3 regions of the Chryseobacterium sp. JK1 genome follow, and region 1 is predicted to be linked to each of the others. Evidence: riboswitches for the same ligand, from Rfam matches in the RefSeq annotation. Region 1 holds a riboswitch; each other region holds the start of a gene.

Region 1 (3,773 bases):
GGATATTCCCAGTGTAATATTAGAAGCTTCAGTAGGAGTAAAGGGTCTTCTCTGCCCGAAGCTTAATCCAAACCATTCATTATTACTCAATGTGATTGCTGAAAGATTGGCGTTACTTTTCCAGTTTGACAAATTATTTCCTTTGTATAGCTTCCAGGAATTGGTTCCGTTGGCTGTTCCGGAAAAAGAATTTAATGATAAAGAAGAAACCTGATTGGCCGCTGAAGTATAGCTAAATGTGCTTGTCTGAGCAGCAATCATCTGCATAGCTTGTTCAGCAGTGATGGTTCCATTGTATTGGATTCCGAATACAAAAGAATCTGCAGTTCCATTAGCATTATCCGTTCCAAAATCTACAACCACTAAGCTTTTATTAGCCCCGATACCTATCCAATGGGTAATCTGAGAGGCATTATACCATGAAGAACCGTAAGCGGCAATAGGGGTAGCAGGTGCCTGTGCTGTAGGATTGTTGAATCCGTAGCTTGCACCATACCATTTACCATCTACAATAGTTCCGCTGTTCATCCATCCTCCCAGACCCCAGCTACTGGTACTGTCACCAGTCCATAGGCTCCACCAATCTGGTGTGGATTGCTGTGAATGGTTATTGAAACTTACCTTATCAAGAAAACCATTATTAAAGGTTGCATTATAATCAAAAGCAGGTTCTGCGTTTTTGATCATCTCAAGCATCTGAGCTCCGGTTATATCTTGTCCGGGATTAAACCTTACTCCCCAGGCATATGATCTGTCATCCGTTCCATCTTTAAAGTCTGCTACAAAATAGGCGATCTGAGAACCTGTTCCCACGAAGAACTTTACGTCATTGGCAGTGAATTGGGCAAAACACAAACCAACGATAAAGGTACATATAAAGCTTACTATTTTTTGCATTGTAAATCTTACTTGATGATTAGTTTCTCGCTGAAGCTATTGTTTTTATCAGTGATTTTTACAACATATACTCCTTTAGGAAGATTATTTACATCAACTCCGTTTTGAGTGTACTGAGTATTGATGATCATTCTGCCATTCGCATCATAAACCTGAACGTTTCCACTGTTTAAGCCTTGTACATAGAATTTGTCACTCGCAGGGTTTGGATATAGTGACAATTTAGATGTTTTTATGTTTTCAACGGTTGAAAGACTTGAAGATGCGCTGTTGTAAGCAATAATTTGATTAGGAAGTAGGCCTACTGTAAAAGTATTTTGTAATGTTCCCTGTAAGTTATACATGTAGATTTTTCCAGGAGCAACATAGCCTTGGGGATCCGCTATATAGATATTGTTATTAACGATGTTAAATCCATAAGCTGAACCATAACTGTTTACTGTAATAGGAGGAGTTGCAATTGCATTGGTCGAAAAAGAAGGTGCTGCAATAGAAGTTTTATAAATAGAAGCATCTTTCACATAGTAAATATTCGTACCATCCGTATCCATATAAGCTGGTTTTGTTCCGGCAGGAAATGTTGTAGTGGAAGCAACACTCTGAGTGGTTGTATTGTAAACCGTAAAAGTTCCAAAAGAATTGGAAACATAAGGATTTCCGGAACTCATGATGTAAAGAAGGTTATCTTTTTCAAAAATACTGTGTGGAAAATCTCCTACATTTATTTCTGATAAAACTGAGTTGCTGGTTGCATCAATAATATCCATAAAATGGTTGATTCCGAAACCTCCTTTTAGCAAAACATACAGTTTATTGTCTTTGCTGTAGATTTTTTCAGGTCCTTCTCCAACCGTGATATTAGCCTGATGGGTATAAGTGTTGAGGTCATAAACAGCTACATAGTTGGTTTGTCCGCCGCTTGCTCCCCAGTTCGTTACAAAGAATTTATTCCCACTGAAGGCAATGTATCTTGGGTTTTTAACATTGGATGTAATAGTGGTAATCAAAGAGAAATCCGATTTATTAAGAACTTTTATCTGATTGGAAATATTAAGAACTACAAAAATTTTATCACCAAAAATTTTAATGTCCTGTGCAGTATCTCCTAACGCCGCATTATTGTTGTGTGTTTTATAATAGTTGTTGGTAACAACCGATTGGTTGGAGATCAGCGATACTTCAGCATTATTGCTTCCGGCGCCGCCTTCGTTGAGTACCAGGACTCCTTCAGTTTGAGCATTTGCAAAAGAAATGACAAATGCAAGAATAAGAAAATAGATTTTCTTCATGATATTATTAAATTAAAGTTTTATTCCCGAAACTTCACTTCAGGGCAAAACATTCATGAAAAAATCTGTTGAGATTTTTATTTCATAAACTTTTATTCCCGAAAGTTGAAATTGGTATAAGGCAGGTCTCCTGGCTCACATCTTATAGCTACCTTCCCGGATTTTGGGTCCAGTGGTGTCATGTACTATAAGTTGAATAGTTTACAGTTGCGGGTACAGCTCAGGATTTAAATAATATTTTTACCTGATTCCCTATTAATGAACAGTGTTCAACCTTAAAACGCTGCAAATATATCACATAAATTATAAGTGATTTTTTATGAATTATATCTGATTTTTAGGCTTTTCTGACATTAAATAAATTTTTTCACAACTGTTTTTGCGAAATTATCAATATGTTATGGGTTGTTGTTAGGTTTTTCGTATTAAAATAAAGAAGATTGTGACGTATGATCTATTCATTTTATAAGTTCTTTATTAAAATGAAATCTCATAACGGAAAAAAGACTTCCTCAAAAATTGAGAAAGTCTTGTTGTATACTGTCCTCCTTAAACCATCAAAATATTGGAAAAGGTTGGTCAGCGATATCAATTAAAATAGAAATACGGTAATGTATCTCTATTTTTTTACAATCTTATGTATTGTGGATTGGTTAGCCGTTTTAATCTCTACAAAATAAATTCCTGAGCTTAATGCCTGAATATTAATCTTTGTTGCTTGTGTTGTAATCACTTTTTGGCCAGAAGCAGAATATATATTCACTTCTTTCACATTTTCAGAGGTTTCAATCTGGATAAAGTCACTTGCCGGATTGGGATAAATATGGAATACTTTTTTATTCACAGAAGCAACCCCTAATGTAGCATTCGCAGCTTCTGTAGGAGTAATAGGTCTTCTCTGCCCAAAGCTTAATCCCATCCAGTCGTTATTGTTTAATTGAATCTGAGAAAGATTAGATTTTGCCTGCCAGCTTGAAAGATCTTTTCCCTTGTATAATTTCCAGTTTCCGGCTCCTGCAGAATTTCCTGTAAATGTATTCAGTGTCAGATTAGAGATTTGGTTATTGGCGGATGTATAATTAAAATAAGAAGCCTGTGACTGTATCAGCTGTAAAGCCTGTTCCGCAGTTATAGTTCCGTTATACCTGATTCCGAATACAAAAGAATTGGCAGTACCAGCAGTACCATCTGTTCCGAAATCGATAACTACAAGACTTTTATTGTTACCTGTCCCAATCCAGCTGGTGATCTGAGAAGAAGTATACCATAAAGAGCTGTAGGCAGGAACTGGAGTAGAAGGGTGGGAAGGAGGATCATAACCATAAGAAACCCCATACCATTTCCCATCAATTAGTGGATCATTATTAACCCCGTTATTAAATGACATAGCCTCAGAAGTAGTTCCTGACCAGGTAGACCAGTAGTCATCAAGGCTTGGAATATGATGGTTATAGCTTAGGCTGTAAAGAAATCCTGAAGGGATTTCAATCTCCATTTTAGGTTCTGCGGCAGCAATAGCCGTGATCATATCTTCCATCGTTAAAGAATTGGAATCAAAACGATATCCCCATGCATAAGAAGTTGGAG
Region 2 (3,773 bases), 2.7 Mb from region 1:
GAAATTTTATATTTTGTTACACTTTTAGCGCCTGAAGACAAATTCATATTAGTAACATAAATAAATCCATTTGCAAAGGCAATCCCTCTTGGGTTGTTAATCTGATCCGTGATGGTCCCTACTTTTTTAAAAGTATAACGATCTACAACAACAATTTTATTAGAATTGTTCATCACAAGGTATGCCTTGTTACCGTCCAGACCAATGGTCTGAAGAACATCTCCCAATATTTCGTTATTGTTATTGTAAGCATAGATATTATCCTGTTTCAGGCCTAAATCTCTTGTAAGGAACATTACGTTAGCTCCATAGGACTGAAAATTTCCTTCATTGGAAATTAAATATCCGTTCTGGTAAGTGATAGGTGATATTTCTATGTTATCACTATCATTGCTACACGAAATGTTAAATAACAATACAAATGCAAATAGTACCGTTAAAATTCTAGTTACTCTCATAATATATTAATTTTAGTTTTTAAAAATTAATGGCTGCATACACTCCATAATTTCTTTTAGGTAAAGGATAAAAAGAAACTGTTTTGTAATAAGTGTTTGTTATATTATTCACTTTAACACCTAGAGTATATTTCTTTGAAACTGTTGCCGAAATTCCTGTATTTAAAATAAAATAAGGATCAATCGCCGTATCTCTTTTTTCATCCGTTCCTGTATATGTAAGGCCATTCACAAGTGCCTGAGCATACAATTTGATAAAACCATATTCATAATCCAAATTGGCTGTTCCACGGTGCATTGGAATATAAGCTAATTGTTTCTTAGACTCCTTATCTATCGATTTGGTATAATAATATCCTGCACTTATTCCTATTTTATGGTTTCCGAATTGTTTATTAAAAGACAACTGAGACTCCAATCCGTAAGATTCTGTTTTGTTGACATTAAAGGCCTGCCAATATCCCAGAGCTGTTGGCATCCATACAATAAGATCGGTTCCTTCCAAAAAGTAAGGAGACACATTCAGTTTAAAACTTCCTACTTTAAATTCGTGGTTCATGTCTACCTGAACAGAAGTTTCCGGTCTCAGATCTTTATTTCCTCCCGGTTCGTAATAGATATCATTAAATGAAGGATATCTGAAGTTTTTAGACAAATTAAGTCCTACATTATACCATTTTGAAGTGTTCCATTTTCCGGAGAATGAGAACAAAACCGGAGAACTGATGTCTTCTACAAAATCTTTTTTGAATCCCCCTTCAAAGCGCAGATCCTTCGTTGCAAAATACCTCAATAAGGCAGAAACAGAACCTATATTTCGGCTTACATTCGTTATTCCACTTTTGTAACCTTCCCCTTTATTCACCTGAAATTCTCCAATAAGGTTCACATTCCATTTTGAATTCAGGAAATAGTTGAAATCATTTTTTACAATATAATTTTTCCCTGTACCACCGCTGGATTTAGGAAGATTTAAATCTCCATAATACTGGAAGTTTTCTTCGGTATATGCCGCTTTGAATGCGTTACTGAATTTTGCTTTATTCCAGTCCCAGGCAATAAGACTTCTTACACTTTGGGTTTTATATTTTGTTTTGGTTGCTGTTTCTTCGTATACTGGGTAATGCTGCGAAGAGTCAAAAAACTGACTTTGCCATGATACCTTGTGCTCGTTGGTTACTTTATAGGAAGCCCCTACGTTGAAGGATGTATTGTAGTAATTTCCGTTCCTGTTGATGTAGTTCAGGTCACTTACTTTATAATCGTTTTCACTTACAGAATAATTTCCCGAAGCTTTAAAACTGAACTTATCATTGCTGTAAGAACCTTTAAGAAAGTTATTAAAAGTATTAAAAGAAGCAACTTCTGAAAATAATGAACCATGGAACCCTTTATTAAAATCCAGGGTATTGTTCATATGAATACTTCCGCCCACTGCTCCACTTCCGTAGATGACACTTCCGCCGCCGGCTTTTATTCCAATCTGATCATATCCGAACAAAGGCATATTGTTGATATCTCCCTGTCCTAAAAAATTAGAATTGATATTAATTCCGTTCCATACAAAGGCGGTCTGCTGTGCAGTAGTTCCCCTGAAAGACGGTGAAGAAACAGCACCACGGCCATTTTCCTTAATATAAACCTGCGACTGAAACCTCAGCAGTTCGGAAAGATTGGTGGAATTTTTCTCAGTATCTTCGGGAGAAATGGTTTTCACAGGGTGAAAGAGCTTCACTCTATTCATCTGGTTATCGAAGATGTAAATCGTATCAATGACTTTCTCTTGCCCGAAAAGAAAACAACCATACGATGAAAAAAGCAGTACTAAAGATCTTTTTATATTCATATTAATGCACTTTTCCTCCGAAAGCAATATGTTTTTTATGATTATGATTCTGGCAGGTCTCCTGACTTTCGCATTCTGCACCTTCCCGTGATACACAGTGGTTGTTTGCAGAAACTTTTGTTGCGATTTACAGTTGCGGGGACAGTCCGGGAGTTACACCCGATTCCCTTTTCATTCCAATACACTGGAAACCAAATTTCTTGCAAAGATAGCTTTTTATATCTATTTGCCAAAGATCCCTGAGATCATGATCAATACTTTTATTCTTCCTTCATTTCATCTCAATATCATATAGAAAAATGGCCATTTTCAATATTGAAAACAGCCATGTAAAATCCCACTTTTACTATTGATGATATGAATTTAAAACTATATCCGAATTTATTTTTTAATGAATTTATAGGATTCCATCTTTCCTCCTTTCAAAGAATACTGAAGGATATAATTTCCTTTAGATAAAGATGAAACATCCACCTGATTATGTATAGAACTAAAAGTTTTTACGATTTGCCCTACCATATTGTAGATCTCTGCTTTTTCTATTTTTTCTGTTCCTTGTATGTATAAAATATCTGATACAGGATTTGGATAGATGCCCGTCACAGCTTTCTCTTTAACAATATCATTCACAGATAAAAATTCTGAAAGATCCAGGTAAAACCCAACAATCTGATTGGATGCATTAGTACCTACCCCTGCTATCTTCTTTCCATCCTGGGAAATTGCCAATGGAAGCCCCATAGAGACACCGTTGGTTGCAATTCCTAATGATGTGGCATAATCGTTCAGATTAATACGACCTCCGGCTTGAGTCCAGATAAAGCCTTCCCCCGACATTGGCGGAGCCCCAAATGCTCTATAAAAACCTATAACGGTAGATCCGTCAGCCGAAATACCTGTTGCACCCCCTTTAAAGCTGAATGATGCATTAGGATGTGTTATATAAGTAAGCCCCGTAACTGTATTCCAAACATAAGGATTAGGGTTTGCCGCTCCAATTATTGTATTTCCGTCTGCAGAAACACCTCCTGCTTCCCCTACATTATTCCCGTTATTATCTGTAATAAAACTTTCTACTCCGTCTATCCATTTAGCCCCGCTTCTTGTTCCTGTTGCCTCGTCCTGCCATCCTACTACTACTGTCCCTGCAGCACTTATTGCATTTGCTCTGGAACTTCTTCCGGCAACCATACTTCCTAAATCTATAACTCCGCTTACCGCGTCCCACTTTACCGCATGAGCATTGGCTGCAGTAAGATAACCCAATCCTACAATGGTACTTCCGTCTATCGACATTCCCCAGGTAGAACTTACACTGCCATCCCAACCTGTAGGAACAAGCCCACCTCTGTTGGTCCAGGTAGAATTGGTAATATCATACGTTGATATTTCATTAAAACCCGTAGTAGAATTTGTAATCGTAGATGCTATTTTAGTTCCGTCATTAGAAACTACCGTTTTTCCTGAGG
Region 3 (3,773 bases), 2.5 Mb from region 1:
ACTGTTTCAGCAACATTTTTAGATTGATACCATGAAATAGCCCCCAATAGAAGAAAGGAACTCAAAAGTAGTTTTTTGGTCATAATTATTAGTTTTTAAAAAATTGATGAAAAATAGCATAAATCCCCATAATAATAGTTTATTTTTATTAAATATTTCAATTATTTCATTCAAAATATGAAGCAGTTTACCATCCTTTGGATTTTTTATAAAAAACTTATCATTCCATCTGTCTTTTTTTCATTGTTATTTTCTTTATTGTCTCCATTTAAAATAGAAACTTTTGGGTTAAGCTTTCTATTACTTTTCCCTGTACTTCATTATTTTATTTATGAAGTAAGGCTTAAAAATGAGTATCCCTTCTACTATCATTTTGGATTTTCAAAACTGTTTCTTTGGGGACTTACTTTATCTTTTAGCCTCATTGTAAAAACGATCATTGCATTTGTATGAGCAGATTACATATTGACAGTATTACCCAATCTTTTAATGATAAAAAAACACTGCAGGATATCTACATAGAGTGCAAAGTCGGAAATATAGCAGGTATATTGGGAAGAAACGGCTCCGGAAAATCTACTCTTCTTAAAATTATTTCCGGCGTCATGGGGAGCGATACTCAGTTTATACGATGGAATGATAAAGTACTGAAGAATATTTCCGATCGAAAAAACAGAATTGCTTATCTTCCACAACATTCTTTTCTGCCTAAAGGCGAAAAGGTAGCAAAACTGATTCATCTTTTCTGTAAGCGAGAATATGCGAATCAACTTCTGCATTCTCCACTTCTTTCACCGTTTCTCAATGAAAAACCCAGAAATTTGTCTTCCGGAGAACTGAGAATGATCGAAGTAATGCTTCTCACCTATTCTCAAGCTGATTTTATATTGCTGGATGAACCCTTTCACAGCCTTGCTCCAAAAGTTGTTGATGAATTAAAAGCAATCATCCGCTCCCAATCAAAAAATAAAGGTTTTATTATTTCTGATCATCATTATCAGGATGTGATGGATATCTCGGATAAAATATATCTGCTTTCTAATGGATATTTAAAACCAATACAAAACTTACAGGAACTCCGTCAATATAATTATCTTCCGAACAGCATTTAATTTATATATTTGAAGGATCAAAAAATTTTCATGATGACTTTCATAAACAAAGCATTTTATCTGTCTGTTTTCAGTATTTTTTCTTTAGCTTTTGTTAAAGGCCAGAATAAAGTTCCTTTTGGAGTGGTAAAAGCAGAAGAAGGATATGCCAATGTACGTGTACACAAGGATAATTACAGAAAAATCGTAGATAAGATCCGCATGCGTAAAGGTGATGTTTTTGTATATGTAAAGCCAGCTCCCGGAGAAACGGAATGGATCTGGATCAAATATCCTGAAAAACAGGATGACGACAAACCTTTTGTGCGTTATGAAACTCTTGATAAAGAAGGAATGGTAAATAAAGAGCGTATTGCTTATATTGATCAGCTTCCTGCTTATACTCCTTCCAAATCTAAAAACGGGAGATCACTCATTTTTACAGATAATTCTGATCCTAAAATACCTACAGCCCAAAGAAGCAAAGTCGTTATTGACGTCTACCCTTCCAATGCCGGATACCGTAAAAAAGAAAAAGATGCTGAAGGAAAACTTCTTACTATTGACAAAGTAAAACCATGGGGAATTGGTAATGATCTTCCTGAAGGAATGACAGAAATCAAATCCATCCGAGTACAGCAGCCGGGAAGAGGTTCTGTTTTTGTAAGAGAAGCCATCAAAAATATGTTCCAGCCCACTATGGATTTTGAGAATGTTGGAGTAACAGCACTTGACAATGATAACATTTTCCTTTATATGATCAATGGTACGGGAGAGAACAGATACACAACTCTTTGGACGATCAAAAAAGGTAGAGTAATCAGTCAGATTATTTACCATAATCCGGAATAAATTCATTATTTTTGCACCCGAAAAAGTTTAACACTTATTCATCATAGAAATTGGTTTTGCCTAACCGCAAATTAAAAGGGAATCGTGTGAAAATCACGGACTGTCGCGCAACTGTAAGTAACTGTAATCTTTATCAAAGATCCACTGTGCGGGGCATGGGAAGGAGATAAAAGATGTTACAAGTCAGGAGACCTGCCTATTTCTTAAACAAAAAACTTTCGCGATCTGAAGTTTGTTGATCTGATGGATTGTTTCAGGGATTTTTAAGATTCCTGTCATTATTCTGTTGTTTTGATACAATTTCATTTCGCTTTAATTAATAATGAAATATGACGACAGAAGAAAGAATTGAAACATCCGAAACAAGAATCTTTAAAGCGGTTTTTCCTAACACAACCAACCATTATGATACTCTTTTCGGAGGTACAGCAATGCAGCTGATGGATGAAGTTGCCTTTATCACAGCTACCCGTTTTGCAAGAAAAAGAGTGGTAACGGTAAGCAGCGATAAAATCGATTTTAAAAAGCCGATTCCTGCAGGAACTATTGTAGAGCTGATCGGCAAAGTTTCTTATGTTGGAAAAACAAGTATGAAAGTTAATGTAGAAATTTTCACCGAGCAGATGTATTCTTATGAAAGAGAAAAAGCGATTGTAGGTGATTTCACTTTCGTAGCTATTGACGAATTCAAAAAACCAATCCAAATACTATAAATTTGATTTTTTTGCCATAATTATTCCAGAATTTGACAGTTTTCTCTACGGTTTCCAGAGTACAGCTTTAGATTTCCAGAATTTTTATGGCATTTGGTTTTTATTGATTTTTTTATTGAACTGAAGAATCATTCTACATATGTTGCATAAAAAAACACTGCCCAGATACTGAGCAATGTTTATGTATACAATATTTTATTTCACCACTTTTTCTGTTTCCAGGCTTCTGCTCAGTAATACATCAAAAGCCTCTCCCATTTCATCAGAAGCTCTTTTTATAGCATTTTCAAGCATATTTCTGATTTGTTTTTCTGTAACCCCGGCTTCTGTCCAGCTTTTTCCGGAGGTATGCGAGTTCAGAATAAACGGCATGATTCTGTCGATAGAACAGGCAAATACGGCATCCGGAGTTTTTTCTTCTTCAAATTCCAGCCATAAATTGAAAAAATCTGTACGCAATGGCTCATCAAGAATCCCGAAAATCTTCTGTGCAGAATTTTTTTCTCTCTCAAACTTACCTACCATTGCTTTTTCATCAAAAAGGAAAGTATCACCAGCCTCTATTTCTACCAGATCGTGAATAGAAAGCATTCTTATCACTCTCAACAGATCAATATTTTCTCGGTTTTTGGCGTACGGATACAGGATCTGTGCCAAAATAACAATCTGCCAGGAATGTTCTGCGGTGTTTTCTCTTCTGGAATCGTCGGCATTATAGTTTCTTCGCTGTACATTTTTCAAGGCATCTACTGCCAGGATAAAATCAATCTCTTTCTGAATCTTCATTTTACTTTTCTTTGTTATATTCTTCTAATGAGTATACCTTCTTTCTGGTGACCCATTTATCTTTTATTTTTTCTTTGATGGTTACTTTTACACGATCTTCTTCCGTTTTGTCTTCTTCTTTTACCAGAACCTTATCCAGTCCTTTATTAGGAATAACGGCATATTCTATGGTAAAAATATTGCAGCATCCGGATTTTCCATAAGAAATAAGACGTTTGCGCTCGGAATCTACGTTAAACATATCCAAAGCATTGGAAGCTAATTCTGTAAGTTCCTTACTTTTCACAAAACTTAGCCGGGTACTATTGAAAACATATACATCATAGGACGC

Evidence for each region. Region 1 has a riboswitch for cobalamin ahead of ACQ76T_RS00990 (T9SS type A sorting domain-containing protein). Riboswitches for the same ligand answer to the same signal wherever they lie in the genome.
Region 2: it holds a riboswitch for cobalamin, as region 1 does, so the genes downstream of both, ACQ76T_RS12890 (TonB-dependent receptor plug domain-containing protein) here and ACQ76T_RS00990 (T9SS type A sorting domain-containing protein) in region 1, are expected to answer to the same signal.
Region 3: it holds a riboswitch for cobalamin, as region 1 does, so the genes downstream of both, ACQ76T_RS12235 (acyl-CoA thioesterase) here and ACQ76T_RS00990 (T9SS type A sorting domain-containing protein) in region 1, are expected to answer to the same signal.

What each region holds. Positions count from the first base shown of each region.
Region 1 covers NZ_JBODRU010000001.1:194,175-197,947, forward strand. Annotated here, with positions in the region: gene ACQ76T_RS00985 (T9SS type A sorting domain-containing protein) at 1-897, opposite strand, end outside; gene ACQ76T_RS00990 (T9SS type A sorting domain-containing protein) at 906-2,186, opposite strand; cobalamin riboswitch at 2,290-2,479, opposite strand; gene ACQ76T_RS00995 (T9SS type A sorting domain-containing protein) at 2,806-3,773, opposite strand, start outside.
Region 2 covers NZ_JBODRU010000001.1:2,844,896-2,848,668, forward strand. Annotated here, with positions in the region: gene ACQ76T_RS12885 (YncE family protein) at 1-458, opposite strand, end outside; gene ACQ76T_RS12890 (TonB-dependent receptor plug domain-containing protein) at 478-2,304, opposite strand; cobalamin riboswitch at 2,339-2,515, opposite strand; gene ACQ76T_RS12895 (T9SS type A sorting domain-containing protein) at 2,686-3,773, opposite strand, start outside.
Region 3 covers NZ_JBODRU010000001.1:2,693,216-2,696,988, forward strand. Annotated here, with positions in the region: gene ACQ76T_RS12215 (GEVED domain-containing protein) at 1-83, opposite strand, end outside; gene ACQ76T_RS12220 (hypothetical protein) at 178-453, shown strand; gene ACQ76T_RS12225 (ATP-binding cassette domain-containing protein) at 450-1,112, shown strand; gene ACQ76T_RS12230 (hypothetical protein) at 1,143-1,943, shown strand; cobalamin riboswitch at 1,978-2,157, shown strand; gene ACQ76T_RS12235 (acyl-CoA thioesterase) at 2,273-2,656, shown strand; gene ACQ76T_RS12240 (HD domain-containing protein) at 2,852-3,442, opposite strand; gene ACQ76T_RS12245 (XAC2610-related protein) at 3,444-3,773, opposite strand, start outside.